DNA from 4 places in the Arthrobacter sp. alpha11c genome. Region 4 is predicted to be linked to each of the others. Evidence: riboswitches for the same ligand, from Rfam matches in the RefSeq annotation. Region 4 holds a riboswitch; each other region holds the start of a gene.
What was found. Region 4 has a riboswitch for thiamine pyrophosphate ahead of ACTAQJ_RS19500 (ECF transporter S component). Riboswitches for the same ligand answer to the same signal wherever they lie in the genome.
Positions count from the first base shown of each region.

Region 1: another riboswitch for thiamine pyrophosphate. It lies ahead of thiC (phosphomethylpyrimidine synthase ThiC); the one in region 4 lies ahead of ACTAQJ_RS19500 (ECF transporter S component).
Region 2: another riboswitch for thiamine pyrophosphate. It lies ahead of thiO (glycine oxidase ThiO); the one in region 4 lies ahead of ACTAQJ_RS19500 (ECF transporter S component).
Region 3: another riboswitch for thiamine pyrophosphate. It lies ahead of ACTAQJ_RS02245 (bifunctional hydroxymethylpyrimidine kinase/phosphomethylpyrimidine kinase); the one in region 4 lies ahead of ACTAQJ_RS19500 (ECF transporter S component).

Region 1 is NZ_CP196747.1:399,654-402,654, forward strand. Features, by position in the region: partial or broken gene thiC (phosphomethylpyrimidine synthase ThiC) at 1-1,456, opposite strand, end outside; TPP riboswitch at 1,452-1,559, opposite strand; partial or broken gene ACTAQJ_RS01800 (amidohydrolase family protein) at 1,667-2,745, shown strand; gene ACTAQJ_RS01805 (VOC family protein) at 2,845-3,001, shown strand, end outside.
Region 2 is NZ_CP196747.1:46,226-49,226, reverse strand. Features, by position in the region: gene ACTAQJ_RS00250 (thiazole synthase) at 1-282, opposite strand, end outside; gene thiS (sulfur carrier protein ThiS) at 286-522, opposite strand; partial or broken gene thiO (glycine oxidase ThiO) at 519-1,786, opposite strand; TPP riboswitch at 1,779-1,896, opposite strand; gene thiE (thiamine phosphate synthase) at 1,924-2,607, shown strand; gene ACTAQJ_RS00230 (ferritin-like fold-containing protein) at 2,651-3,001, opposite strand, start outside.
Region 3 is NZ_CP196747.1:485,063-488,063, forward strand. Features, by position in the region: gene ACTAQJ_RS02240 (Rne/Rng family ribonuclease) at 1-865, shown strand, start outside; TPP riboswitch at 1,042-1,140, shown strand; gene ACTAQJ_RS02245 (bifunctional hydroxymethylpyrimidine kinase/phosphomethylpyrimidine kinase) at 1,132-2,682, shown strand.
Region 4 is NZ_CP196747.1:4,193,601-4,196,601, reverse strand. Features, by position in the region: gene ACTAQJ_RS19505 (ABC transporter ATP-binding protein) at 1-754, opposite strand, end outside; gene ACTAQJ_RS19500 (ECF transporter S component) at 754-1,374, opposite strand; TPP riboswitch at 1,453-1,589, opposite strand; gene ACTAQJ_RS19495 (NUDIX hydrolase) at 1,722-2,399, shown strand; gene ACTAQJ_RS19490 (DUF4235 domain-containing protein) at 2,436-2,696, shown strand; gene mnhG (monovalent cation/H(+) antiporter subunit G) at 2,727-3,001, opposite strand, start outside.

The DNA.
Region 1 (3,001 bases), 1.3 Mb from region 4:
GCGCGGCGATCTTGTACGTGATCACACCGGTCTTCACATCGTCCTTGTTTGGCAGTCCCAGGTGTTCTTTGGGCGTCACGTAGCACAGCATGGCCGTGCCATAGCGCGCAATTTCCGTTGCGCCGATTGCCGAGGTGATGTGGTCATAGCCAGGAGCAACGTCCGTGACCAGCGGTCCCAAGGTGTAGAAGGGGGCACCTTTACAGAGTTCCTGTTGGCGCTCCACGTTCTCGCGGACCAAGTGGAAGGGAATATGCCCGGGTCCTTCAACCATCACCTGCACATCAAATTCCCAAGCCCGCTGGGTCAGCTCGGCAAGCGTATCGAGCTCGGCGAACTGCGCGGCGTCGTTGGCATCGGCTGTGGCGCCGGGGCGCAATCCGTCGCCCAGGGAGAATGCGACGTCGTACTTGGCGAAGATTTCGCAGAGCTCATCAAAATGCGTGTAGAGGAAGTTTTCCTCGTGGTGCGCCAAGCACCATCCGGCCATGATCGAGCCGCCGCGGGAGACGATGCCTGTCACCCGGTTTGCCGTCAAGGGCACGTACCTCAGGAGCACTCCGGCGTGGATTGTCATGTAGTCAACGCCCTGCTCGCATTGCTCGATGACCGTATCCCGGAAAATTTCCCACGTGAGTTTGTTGGCCTCGCCGTTGACCTTCTCCAGGGCCTGGTAGATGGGTACTGTGCCGATCGGAACGGGGGAATTGCGGATGATCCACTCGCGGGTGGTGTGGATGTCGTCTCCCGTGGACAGGTCCATGACAGTATCGGCACCCCACTGGGTTGCCCATTGCAGCTTGTCAACTTCCTCGGCGATGGAACTGGTGACGGCGGAGTTTCCGATGTTGGCGTTGATTTTGACCAGGAAGGCCTTGCCAATGATCATGGGCTCGGACTCGGGGTGGTTGATGTTGTTGGGGATGATAGCGCGCCCGGCAGCCACTTCGCTGCGAACCACCTCAACGTCGCAGTTCTCCCGCAGCGCCACAAACTGCATTTCCGGCGTGACGATGCCTTGCCTGGCATAGTGCATCTGGGTGACGGTTTTGCCTTCGACGGCGCGGCGGGGCACCGGTTGCGCCCCCTTCCACTCCTGGGACGCCGCGCCGCGGCGTACCGCTGATTTGCCGTCGTCGAGCAGGTTCCTCTCCCGCCCGGAATATGCCTCGGTATCTCCTCGGGCTTCGATCCATCCGGTGCGGAACGGCTCCAGGCCCACCACGGGGTCACTGCCCGGTCCGGCAGTTCGGTATACCTGCAGTGGCTCATTGGCTTCACCGTTGGGGGAGGGCTCCAAAGCAATCTCCGTAACGGGGACCCGGATACCATTTGCCGGGTCTTCCAGCCAGGCCAGCGAATGGGACTTCAGTGACTGGGTGACGGTTTCCGCCGCCTTTTCGCTGGTATTGGTCTGGTCTTGGGCAGAGCTGTGCTGTGTTTCGGTGGTGCTCAAAGGATTACTCACTTCCTTCGCCGGCATTACCCGGACAGGTTCAACGGTCGCAGACTGCTTCAGTCCGATCTCAGCCCCTGCAGGGGCCCCCGTGTGGTCGTAGACGAAGCTACCACAGCTCTGATCCGGGGCCCAGTCATACCCCGCAGCGGTACCGCAGCCGTACCCATATGGGAGGTCTGTGGCATGGCGGCGGATTAGGCTTTTGCCATGGCCAACATCATCGAATTCACTGGTCCTGTGCTTGTGGCAGGAGACGATCAACGGCATGGGCTGTGGTCCGTTGATGGCAAACTGACGTTCGAACGTCCCGTTGCCGCACCCGATTCCATACTGGAGGGATGGGTCCTCCCTGGTTTTGTGGACGCCCATTGCCACATCGGCCTTGGCGTCGGCGGGCAGTTGATGAGCAGACAACTCTTGCCCAGGCGCAGGCCGACCTAGAAGCCGGCACGTTGTTGATCCGTGACGCCGGCTCGCCAAGCGATACACGTTGGGTTCAGCGGCGGGAGGATCTCCCACGGCTGCTTCGTGCCGGACGCCACATCGCCCGGAGCCGGCGTTACCTGCGTGGCCTGGGTCACGAAGTGGAGCCGGGCGAGCTCGTGGAGACAGTCCGTAAGGAAGCCCGGGACGGGGACGGTTGGGTCAAACTCGTAGGCGATTGGATCGATCGCGGTGCCGGTGACCTGACGGTTTCCTTCCCTAGGGACGTCGTGCGGGATGCCATTGCGGCCGCCCACGACGAAGGGGCCAGGGTGACTGCCCACTGCTTCGCTGAAGACACCGTTGATGACATGCTCGACGCCGGGATTGACTGCATTGAGCACGCCACTGGCCTTTTGCCCCGTCACATTCCCCGTCTCGTGGAGCAGTCTGTCCCGATTGTTCCTACGTTGGTTAACATCGCGACTTTTCCGGATATCGCGGCCCAGGCCGCACCTAAGTTTCCGGTGTACGCGGACCACATGACCCGGCTTTGGGAGCGACGCCGCGAACGGGTGCTCGAGGCCTTTGAAGCAGGTGTCGGCATCTACACAGGAACGGATGCAGGAAGCGTAATCAAGCACGGCAGGATCGCTGACGAAATGAAGGAGCTTCACGACGCCGGCCTGCCGTCCACTGCCGTCCTGGGCGCCGCTACGTGGGGCGCACGGAAGTGGCTGGGAGCCGAGGGCATCAGCGAAGGGGCAAGCGCCGACGTCGTGCTTTGCCGGGATGATCCGAGGAAGAACCTCGCAACTGTGGCGAGCCTGAACCATGTAGTCCTGCGCGGGAAACTGGTCTAACTCGGAATAAATTTCTAACTCGGAATAAATTGAAGCTTCAAGTAATTTGCATAAGTAGAACGTGCCGAAGGGCGGCCATCTATGAATCGGGAGCTTCACATGACGACGACATCCAACCAGGATCTCCTTCCTGCCGAACTCACCATGGGCACCGTCATGCTCAAGGTCGGCGATATGAGGGTGATGAGTGACTACTATCAGCGTGCCCTGGGCCTTGAGATCGTGGCTGAGCAGGATGGCGGGCTGTACCTGGGGC
Region 2 (3,001 bases), 980 kb from region 4:
GAGCTCCGCGGTCATCACTGCGTCTTTGGCAGTAAAACAGCCAGCGGTGTTGGGCAGGACCCGGATGCTGTGATCCAACAGCAGTTGAAACAGCGAACCTGTCTCGGCTGGTGAGTACCGGCGCATTGCCACAGTGGTCAGTTCCGTTCCTGAAGCCAGGAGGGCTGCTCCCAACCCATCCAGACTCGGCGCACCACCGGTACCCATGATCAGGCGGGAGCCGAATTCGACGCCGTCGATCACCAAAGCATCAGTGCGGATGTCAGTTTTTGCTGCGGTCATTTTTCAGCCTCCCTGGACTGCGGTTACGAGTTCGAGTTCGTCTCCATCGGCGAGCGCAGTCGCGGCCCATTGGCTGCGCGGCACCACCTCGGAATTGCGGGCGACGGCGACACCCAGCTTGCCGCCGTCGGCTGCCTGTCCGCGGTGGTCCAGGACGCGGCCTGTGATGGCGCTGACGAGAGTGCTGACGGATGCGTCGTCCGCCACGGCGTGTTCGGAGCCGTTGAGTTTGATGTTCATGGTGTGTCCTTGATTGCTGGTTGGAGGCGGTGATCCCGCGTTGCCGTAAAACGATCAGGCCGGAAAATGGACCATCGAGGGTCGGCTGAGCCGCTGATCAGCCCGCCGACGATTTTGGCGGCCACAGGCGTCAACAGAACGCCGTGGCGGAAGAACCCGGACGCGATCACGAGACCGTCGATGGTGCCCTCGAGTCCAGTAACGCGTCCCAGTCCAGAAACGCGTCCAAGTAATGGTGCGTTGTCCGGAGTGCCGGGCCGTGCGCGTGCTGCGCTTCCAACAGTTCCAGTTCCGCCACCGCAGGCACCAGCACTTGGGCGTCCCGCAGCAGTTGGTAGACGCCGCCCGCGGAGACTGCATTGGTGGATGCGGATAGTCCGTCCTCGCGCTGGGTGGCTCCGATCACCACCGTGCCATCGTCCCGGGGCACGATGTAGACCGGCACCCCGCGGACCATGCCCCGGATGGTGGATGTGAGGAGGGGCTGGAGGTGTTGAGGAACGCGCAGCCTGAGAATGTCGCCGTAAACGGGCCGCAGGGGCAGGGTGAGCCCTTCGGGGAGATCGCAGATCCTTGCCGCATCAAGCCCGCAGGCGATCACAGTCTCAGGGGCCACAACGACGGCGCCGGAATCAAGTTCGACCCCGGAGACATGGTCCCCGTCCCAGAGCAAACGGGATGCGCGGAGCGGCAGGGCGAAACCGTCCTCCGCTCCGGAAACCCACGTTGCGTCACTTGGTTCGTGGGCTGCCAACCCTTCCATGAGGCACCGTGCAAGGCGCCGCGGATCCACTTGGTGATCGGCAGGTATGTCGAAGGCACAGGAAATCTGTGGGCTCAGCAAAGGCTCACGCTCGCGCGCTTCCCGCAATGACAATGGCTCCACGTGGAGCCCCGCGGCCTGCTGGACTGTCCGGAGGTCTGCCAGCGCGCGGCGGTCGGCGGCGTCGGCACCAACGGCGATTGTCGACGTCGTGCGGTATCCGGTGGCTGATTCGCCGCCATGGACGCTCCGGATGAAAGCGGGCCACAGTCGGGAGGATTCCAGCATGAGTTCCAGGAGGTCTTCTTCCTGGTAGTGGAGTTCACTGACCGGAGCCAGCATCCCGGCGGCAGCGAACGTCGCACCCGCTGCGGGGGTGGGATCAATGAGGACCACAGAGCGGCCCTTGCGGCGGGCTTCGTGGGCGATGCCAAGGCCGATGATGCCGCCACCAATGACTGCGACGTCTGCCTGCAAGGGGTTTTGGCGGGATTCTGCCATATGTTTCCTTCCCTACGCCGGTATTAGCCGGATCAGGTCAAGCGGTCGGCGCTGAAGCCCTCTCAGCCGGACGGTCATATGACGCTGTCACGGCTCCCGCAGTACGTGCCCAGTTTAGAGGAACTACTCTGGTTTCCATGACCCAGCATGATGTCCACACCACTGCCCGCCTTTACTTGTGCACTGATGCCCGCAAACGCCAGGGCGATTTCGAAGACTTCGTCGACGCCGCGTTCGAGGGCGGCGTCGATATCATCCAGCTTCGCGACAAGACGCTCGAGGCCGCCGAGGAGCTTGAGGTCCTGGAGGTTCTGCACAACGTGGCCCAACGGCACGGGCGGCTGTGGGCCGTCAACGACCGCGCCGATGTTGCCAGTATTTCCGGGGCTCCGGTGTTCCATATCGGGCAAAAGGACATCCCCCTGCGCGCCGCACGTCACCTCCTCCACGACCGCACCGTGATCGGCCTCTCCACCCATACGCCGGAACAGGTCGACGCCGCGATAGCTGCCTCCCCTGGCAGGAGCGGACTGGATTATTTCTGTGTTGGTCCGGTGTGGGCAACGCCCACAAAGCCAGGCCGTGAAGCAGTTGGGCTGGACCTGGTCACATATGCCGCGGAAGCCGTAAAGCGCGCGGACGAGGAGACCGTAGGTGGCGTCCTCCTCCCCTGGTTCGCTATTGGCGGCATCGACCTCAGCAACATTGAACAGGTGGTTGCCGCGGGAGCGAGCCGGGTCGTCGTGGTGCGGGCCATCACTGAGGCAGAGGATCCGACGGCGGCGGCCAAGACTTTGCTGGAAGCGCTCGACGCCGGATAATCACCCGGCGCCCTGGTGGCCGCGGAGAATATGCGAAAGTCTCCTAAGCCGTGAGCCCGAGCCCGGACATGCGTCGCCCATGCCGCTCCGCAAGCTCGGCCGTGAGGGCCTTGACTGCCGTGCGCGCATCCCCGCCGCCCTTGAGCAGCGGTCCTAGCTGGGGATGTTCCATGCCTACCCGTTGTGCTTGCGTCAGCGCTTCACCGACGAGGCGGCGGCCCCACAAAGCCAGTCGCGATGCCAGGCGAGGGTCATCAGCCAGGGCCCTGCGCAGGAGGACGCGTAATACTTCCGTGGCTTGGTCGGCGGAGGCAACCTTCTGGACAAAGGCTTGCGTCCCGCCGTCAAGGAACGACGCGACCATGCGGTAGAAGTCCGATGACACGGTGTCGAT
Region 3 (3,001 bases), 1.4 Mb from region 4:
GGCCGCCGAGCACCACCGTCCGCACGCCGAACCCCAACAGCCTGCTGCACGCACTGATCGCAAGCGTCGCCGTGGGAAAGGTGGGGGACCGGCAATGGCCGAAGTGGCCCCTACGGTCCACAGCACGCCTGCCGCCCCCGCGGCTCCGGCAGCCACGGAGTCCGTGGACCCGGCCCGCCAGGCGAAGGCTGAGGCGACCAGGGCAGCTCTTGCCACCATCGCCGCTGCAGCGCATGCCGCCCACTTGCACGATGACGAGGTTCACCGTGCGGAGGAGCTGGCCCGCGCAGCAAGCCAGCAGGGTCACACCGATGAATCCGCCCCTGAAGCTGCAACCGGCGATGCCGGGGTACCGGCTGCACGTGATGCCGCCAGTCATGAGGCTGCGGTTCGGGAAGCACGCTCCACTCCTGTTCTGCGTTTTGGTGGCGAAGAAGTGGCTCTTCCGTTTGTGGAACACCATGAGGAACCACCTGCCGGTAAGCCGGCCATGAGCCTGGACCTGTTGGCAGAGGCATTTTCGCACCTCGGTGCCGCACCGGCTGCAGAGGAAGAGGCGAGGACTTCGGTGTCCGAACCTGCGACTGCTTCCGCCGTTTCCCCGGGCAGCGCTTCTGCTGTCACTACCGATGAGCACGATCATTCATCGCGTTCCCGTGGCCGTCGCGGCCGAAGGAACCGCAGTGCAAGCAGGGCGCAGGGTTCCGCAAACGAAACCAGCGTGGAACATCACGACGTAACTGCTGCCGCCGCAGGTGGATCGGCCCATGAGGCCAAGGCGCCGGCAGCTGCAGAGCCTGCCAAAAAGAAGGTAGCGGACGAGCCCATCATCCTTGGGGTGGGAGTTCCTGCTTCCGAGTTGTAGGCACGGCAAAAGCAGTGACAGTCGTTAAGTAATGAGAGTGACAGTCGTTAAGTAGTGAGACAGTCCCGCAGCATCCGTTTATGGCGGATGCTGCGGGACTTTTTTGTTGCTGCCGGTCACATCCATTCCCCGCGGCCGTCCGGTTCCCGGGCCGGCGGGGTTCCGGGCTACGCTTGGAAACTGACACGGGGTGCCGGGCACTGGGCCTGGCTGAGATCCAGACCCGTTGAACCTGTCCGGTTAGCACCGGCGAAGGGATGTCCACTATGGCTTCATCGTCGAATTCCGCTGTCTACCCTGTCTACCCCACTGGTATCGGAGCAGTCCCGGCCCGCCCACATCCGCGGGTGCTCAGCATTGCCGGCTCGGATCCTTCTGGCGGCGCGGGAATCCAGGCAGACCTGAAGAGCATCGCAGCGCACGGCGGCTATGGCATGGCTGCCATCACGGCTTTGACGGCCCAGAACACCCTGGGCGTCAGCGCAGTCCATGTTCCACCTGTGGAGTTCCTGCGTCAGCAACTGGAGGCGATCAGCAGCGATATTGACATTGATGCGGTCAAGATCGGGATGTTGGGTGACGCGGCCGTCATCGACGAAGTCCGTAACTGGCTCGAAGAGGTGCGTCCCGCCGTCGTGGTCCTTGACCCGGTGATGGTGGCCACCAGTGGCGACCGTCTTCTGCGTGAGAGCGCCGAAGCATCTTTGCGCAGCCTCTTGCCGTTGGCGGATCTCATCACCCCAAACCTTCCCGAACTGGCGATGTTGTTGGGTGAGCCCGAAGCCCCGGATTGGGCCACGGCGCTTGACCAAGGCAAGCGACTGGCTGCTGAGTGTGGAACGACGGTTTTGGTGAAGGGCGGCCATTTGGCAGGAAACGACTGTTCGGATGCGCTGGTCAATACGAGTGGCTTGCTGCGGCAGGACGTGATCGAGGTGCCTGGGCCCCGAGTGGATACCAGGAACAGCCATGGAACGGGGTGCTCACTCTCCTCGGCATTGGCCACGGTCCAAGCCCGCAGGGGCAACTGGGAGGCGTCCCTCCGCGAGGTCAAGCCGTGGCTGCTGCAGGCCCTCGCGGCGGCCGACCGGCTCGAGGTAGGCAACGGCAGCGGGCCGGTTCACCACTTCCACCACATGGAGCCAGCGCTGAATCCTGCCGGGAAGTCCGGCGACTTTGCCGCGCGGCTGTGGGCCGAAGCTGCACCGGAATTGGACGCAATTTACGGCCTCGGCTTCATTCGGGGCCTGCAGTCCGGGCGCCTCCCGGAGCCCCAGTTCAACTACTACCTCGCCCAGGACGCCATCTACCTGAACGGCTACTCGAGGGTTTTGGCGCGGGCAGGTGCACTTGCCCCCACTGAAGAAGAGCAGCTCTTCTGGGCAAAATCATCGCAACTCTGCCTTGAAGTGGAGTCCGAGCTCCACCGGGACTGGCTGAGCACGCGTCCGGCTTCAACAGAGACCGGACCCGTGACAAGGTCGTACGTGGACCATCTGCTGGCGACGTCGGCGTCGGGCAGTTACGCCGTTTTGCTGGCGGCAATCCTGCCCTGCTACTGGCTGTACGCGGAGGTAGGGCAACAACTTCACGCGGCGTATGTCCAAGCAGGTGCTCCCAGCGACCACCCTTACGCCGCATGGTTGAAGACGTACGCGGATGAAGAGTTTGCTGCCGCAACCCGGAAGGCGATCGACTTTACCGATGCTGCGGCAGTTGGCGCCTCTGTGCAGGAACACAAGGCCATGGTTGACGCCTTCGCCCAGTCCTGCCGCTACGAAACTGCCTTCTTTGATGCCCCCAGGCTCTTCGCCTGAGCAGGGCTTCCGAGCTTGCCGCGTGGAACAAATTCACAAAGCTCCAGCGCGTCGCGGGCCAAACCGCAGTATCCCCGCGCAAATCCTGTAGGCTGTATGGGCACGGTGCCGGGAGAGTCCGTTACAACTGGTGACGCAAGTCACCCGATAGCCTCCGGACCCGGCCTCATTTGCAGCTGAAGGTCAAACTAGCGTAATCTTGATCTTCGGTGCTTACGCCAACACTTGGGTTATGCCCCTTGGAATTGTTCATGGGATGACTCGCGGGCTTCGATCTGAAGTCCACGGCGTTGAGGCACAGCGCGAACCAAGCCTGATT
Region 4 (3,001 bases):
CCTCTGTGAGCACCTGATCCGGCGGGCCGTCCAGGAGCACTCCGCCGCCGGCCGAGGGTGGCTGGAGGACCACGATCCTGTCCACCAGGTCCTTCCAGACGGACACACGGTGTTCCACGACAACCAAAGTGGCACCGGTCTTTTCCAGGCACCGCTGCACGGCGTCGCGAACCTCAAGCACGCCCACCGGATCGAGGTTGGCCGTGGGTTCGTCAAGCAGGATCAGCCCCGGCCGCATCGCCAGGATGCCAGCCAACGCAAGGCGCTGCTTCTGCCCGCCGGAGAGTGCCGCCGTCGGGTGATCCAGTGCCAAACCGCCGCCTGCAGCCGTGCGCAACCCAACGTCGTCGAGCGCTTCATGGACGCGGGCCCAAACTTCATCCCGGGGAACGGCAAGGTTTTCGGCGCCAAACGCGACGTCGTCACCCACCCGTGAGAGCACCACCTGGGTTTCCGGATCCTGCTGCATCAGACCTGCACGGCCGCGTTGTTCGCGGGGAGCGAGGCCGTCGATCAACAGCGAGCCGGTCTCGTCCGAATCGTCTTCCTCGTCACCCAGCACACCGGCGAGGGCATGGAGCAGTGTCGACTTCCCTGCGCCCGATGGACCCAGCAAGAGCACACGCTCGCCGGGCTCGATCCGGAGATCGAGGTCCTGGATGGCGGGTGTGGAACGCCCGGCATGCCGCCATCCCCACCCTTGGGCGGTGATGGCGGCAGGCCGCACCTGGCCGCTGCCTTCTTTCGCAGGCATTAGTTGAAGACGGGCTCCGAAGCAGCCTTGCGCGACGCGAAGGAGCTGAGGACGCCGGTCTTGGCCAGCCCGCGGGTGGCAACCCAGGACAGCGCGCCGGCGATGATCGCACCGGAGAGCGTGGTGAAGGCGATGTAGGCCAGCTTGTCGATTGCTTCGTAGGCGATGTTCCAGCCCCAAGGCAGGAAGGAATCGTTGAGACCGCAGAAGAGGCCCGAGCCCGCACCTGCGAGGAGTGCAGCGGACAGGTCGAACTTCTTGTACCGGAACGCAGCGAAGACGAGTTCCGCGCCCAGCCCCTGGAGGATGCCGGAGATGAGGACGGTGGTGCCGTACTGGGAACCCATGATGAGTTCGCCGGTGGCGGCGACGGCTTCGCAGAACAGGGCTGCGCCCGGCTTGCGGATGATGAGCATGCCCAGGACGGCGGGGATCATCCAGCCACCGGCAATCAAACCGGTAAGCGGCGGATACGTGGCGTTCATGGGGATGGATACGATTGCGGCGCCCTGGGACCAGGCCCAGAAGATCACGCCGCCGGCGATGGCAATCAAAGCTGCCACCACGATGTCTACAACACGCCAGTTATAACTGGTTTTCTTCACGCTTGCCGTGGTCATTTTTCTGCCTCCTGAGGTACAGGAGGGGAAAGTGCTCCCCGGAAACCCCCGGTCGGCCTGCGCCGCCCGGATCCGGACACTCTGAGAAGCTCGACTCCCTTGCGCCGGTACTAACCGGATCAGGTTCGAGGGTCTGCGGCTGTCCGCACTCTCAGCGCCCTCGCGTCTCCTGCATCTCTGCAAGGTCCGACGGCGGCGCTCCCCTGTCGTTATTAGATCTGCCCTTATGGGCGTGGTTCAGTTTACACCTGTGGGTGTTCGTGGGAGGTGGGGGTTAGTCACAAAGCGGCTGGCAACCACACCTGAGAGAATGATCCAGCAGAATCGACGCGGCAAAGGGGTATTTCATGACGGACCTTCCCACGACGGACATCCCAGTTCCCCAAGCCCGCCTTGCCGCGAGCGTCATCCTGCTCCGCGACTCCCCGGCCGGGCTCGAAGCCTTCGTGCAGCACAGGGTTGCCACCATGGACTTCGCCGCCGGCATGGTGGTCTTTCCGGGAGGCCGGGTTGACGCCGCAGACCAGGACGGATGGGATTACCCGGCTGAGCTGCTGGAACAGCACGCTGCAAACTGGCATCTGAGCTCCATCGCCGTTGATCCCGAACAGGCCCCGGCAAAGTCAGGCATGGTGCTTACCGCTGCACTGCGGGAGGTTTGGGAGGAGGCCGGACTTCGCCTTGATTCCTCAGACCTTCGCCCCTGGGCCAACTGGGTCACGCCGACGGACATGCCCAAGCGCTTCGACACCTACTTCTATGTTGCCAAGCCTGCTCCGGAAGCAGCACCCCAGCACCAAACCACTGAAGCTTGGCAATCACTCTGGATGCCGGTGGATGGGATCCTGGCGGCCGAGGCGGCCGGTACATTGCAGCTGATGCCACCCACGTATTACCTGCTCAAGGAAATTGCCGGTCTCGGAACAGTAGATGCCGTCTGGGAAGCCGATCACGATGTTGTCCCTGTCCTTGCACCACGCGGTTCCATGGCAGCTTTCCTCAAGGAACGGGAAAACCGCCGCTAGTCCCAAGCCGCCTGCATGTGAGGCTAGGCTGGGGGCATGAACCTCTTTTTCAAGCTGCTGGGTGCCGGAGTAAGCCTTGCAGCCGGATTCGTCGGCACCAAGTTGGTCAACAAGGGCTGGGAAAAGGCCACGGGCAACAAGCCGCCCACAGGCCACGACGATATGGAAACGAGCCTTCGCTCAGCCTTGTCGTTCGCGCTGATTTCGGCCTTCGTCAGTACGCTCATCCAGGTTTTCGCGAGCCGTGGCACACAGCGTGCCATCGCCCGCTTCGCCAAGACGCAGGATATCGTCTAGGCCGCGCATAGGCATTCCAACGCGGGAATCCTAAGCGTCCGGCGTGGAACCGTCGCCGGCCGCCCTTTGGACAACCGCTTCAAGCTCATCCTTGGTGAGCAGTTCGCGGTGCCCATGCTTGGTTCGGTAAGCGGAGCGGCCCACCATGTGTGCGGAGACCGGTGCGGTGAGTAGCTGGAAAATCCAGGCCACCACGAGAACCGGCCAAACCCACCATGTGCGCATTTGCAGACCCATGGCCGCAAGCATGAGAAAAAGGCCCAGGACCTGCGGCTTGGTTGCCGCGTGCATGCGGCTCATGAGAT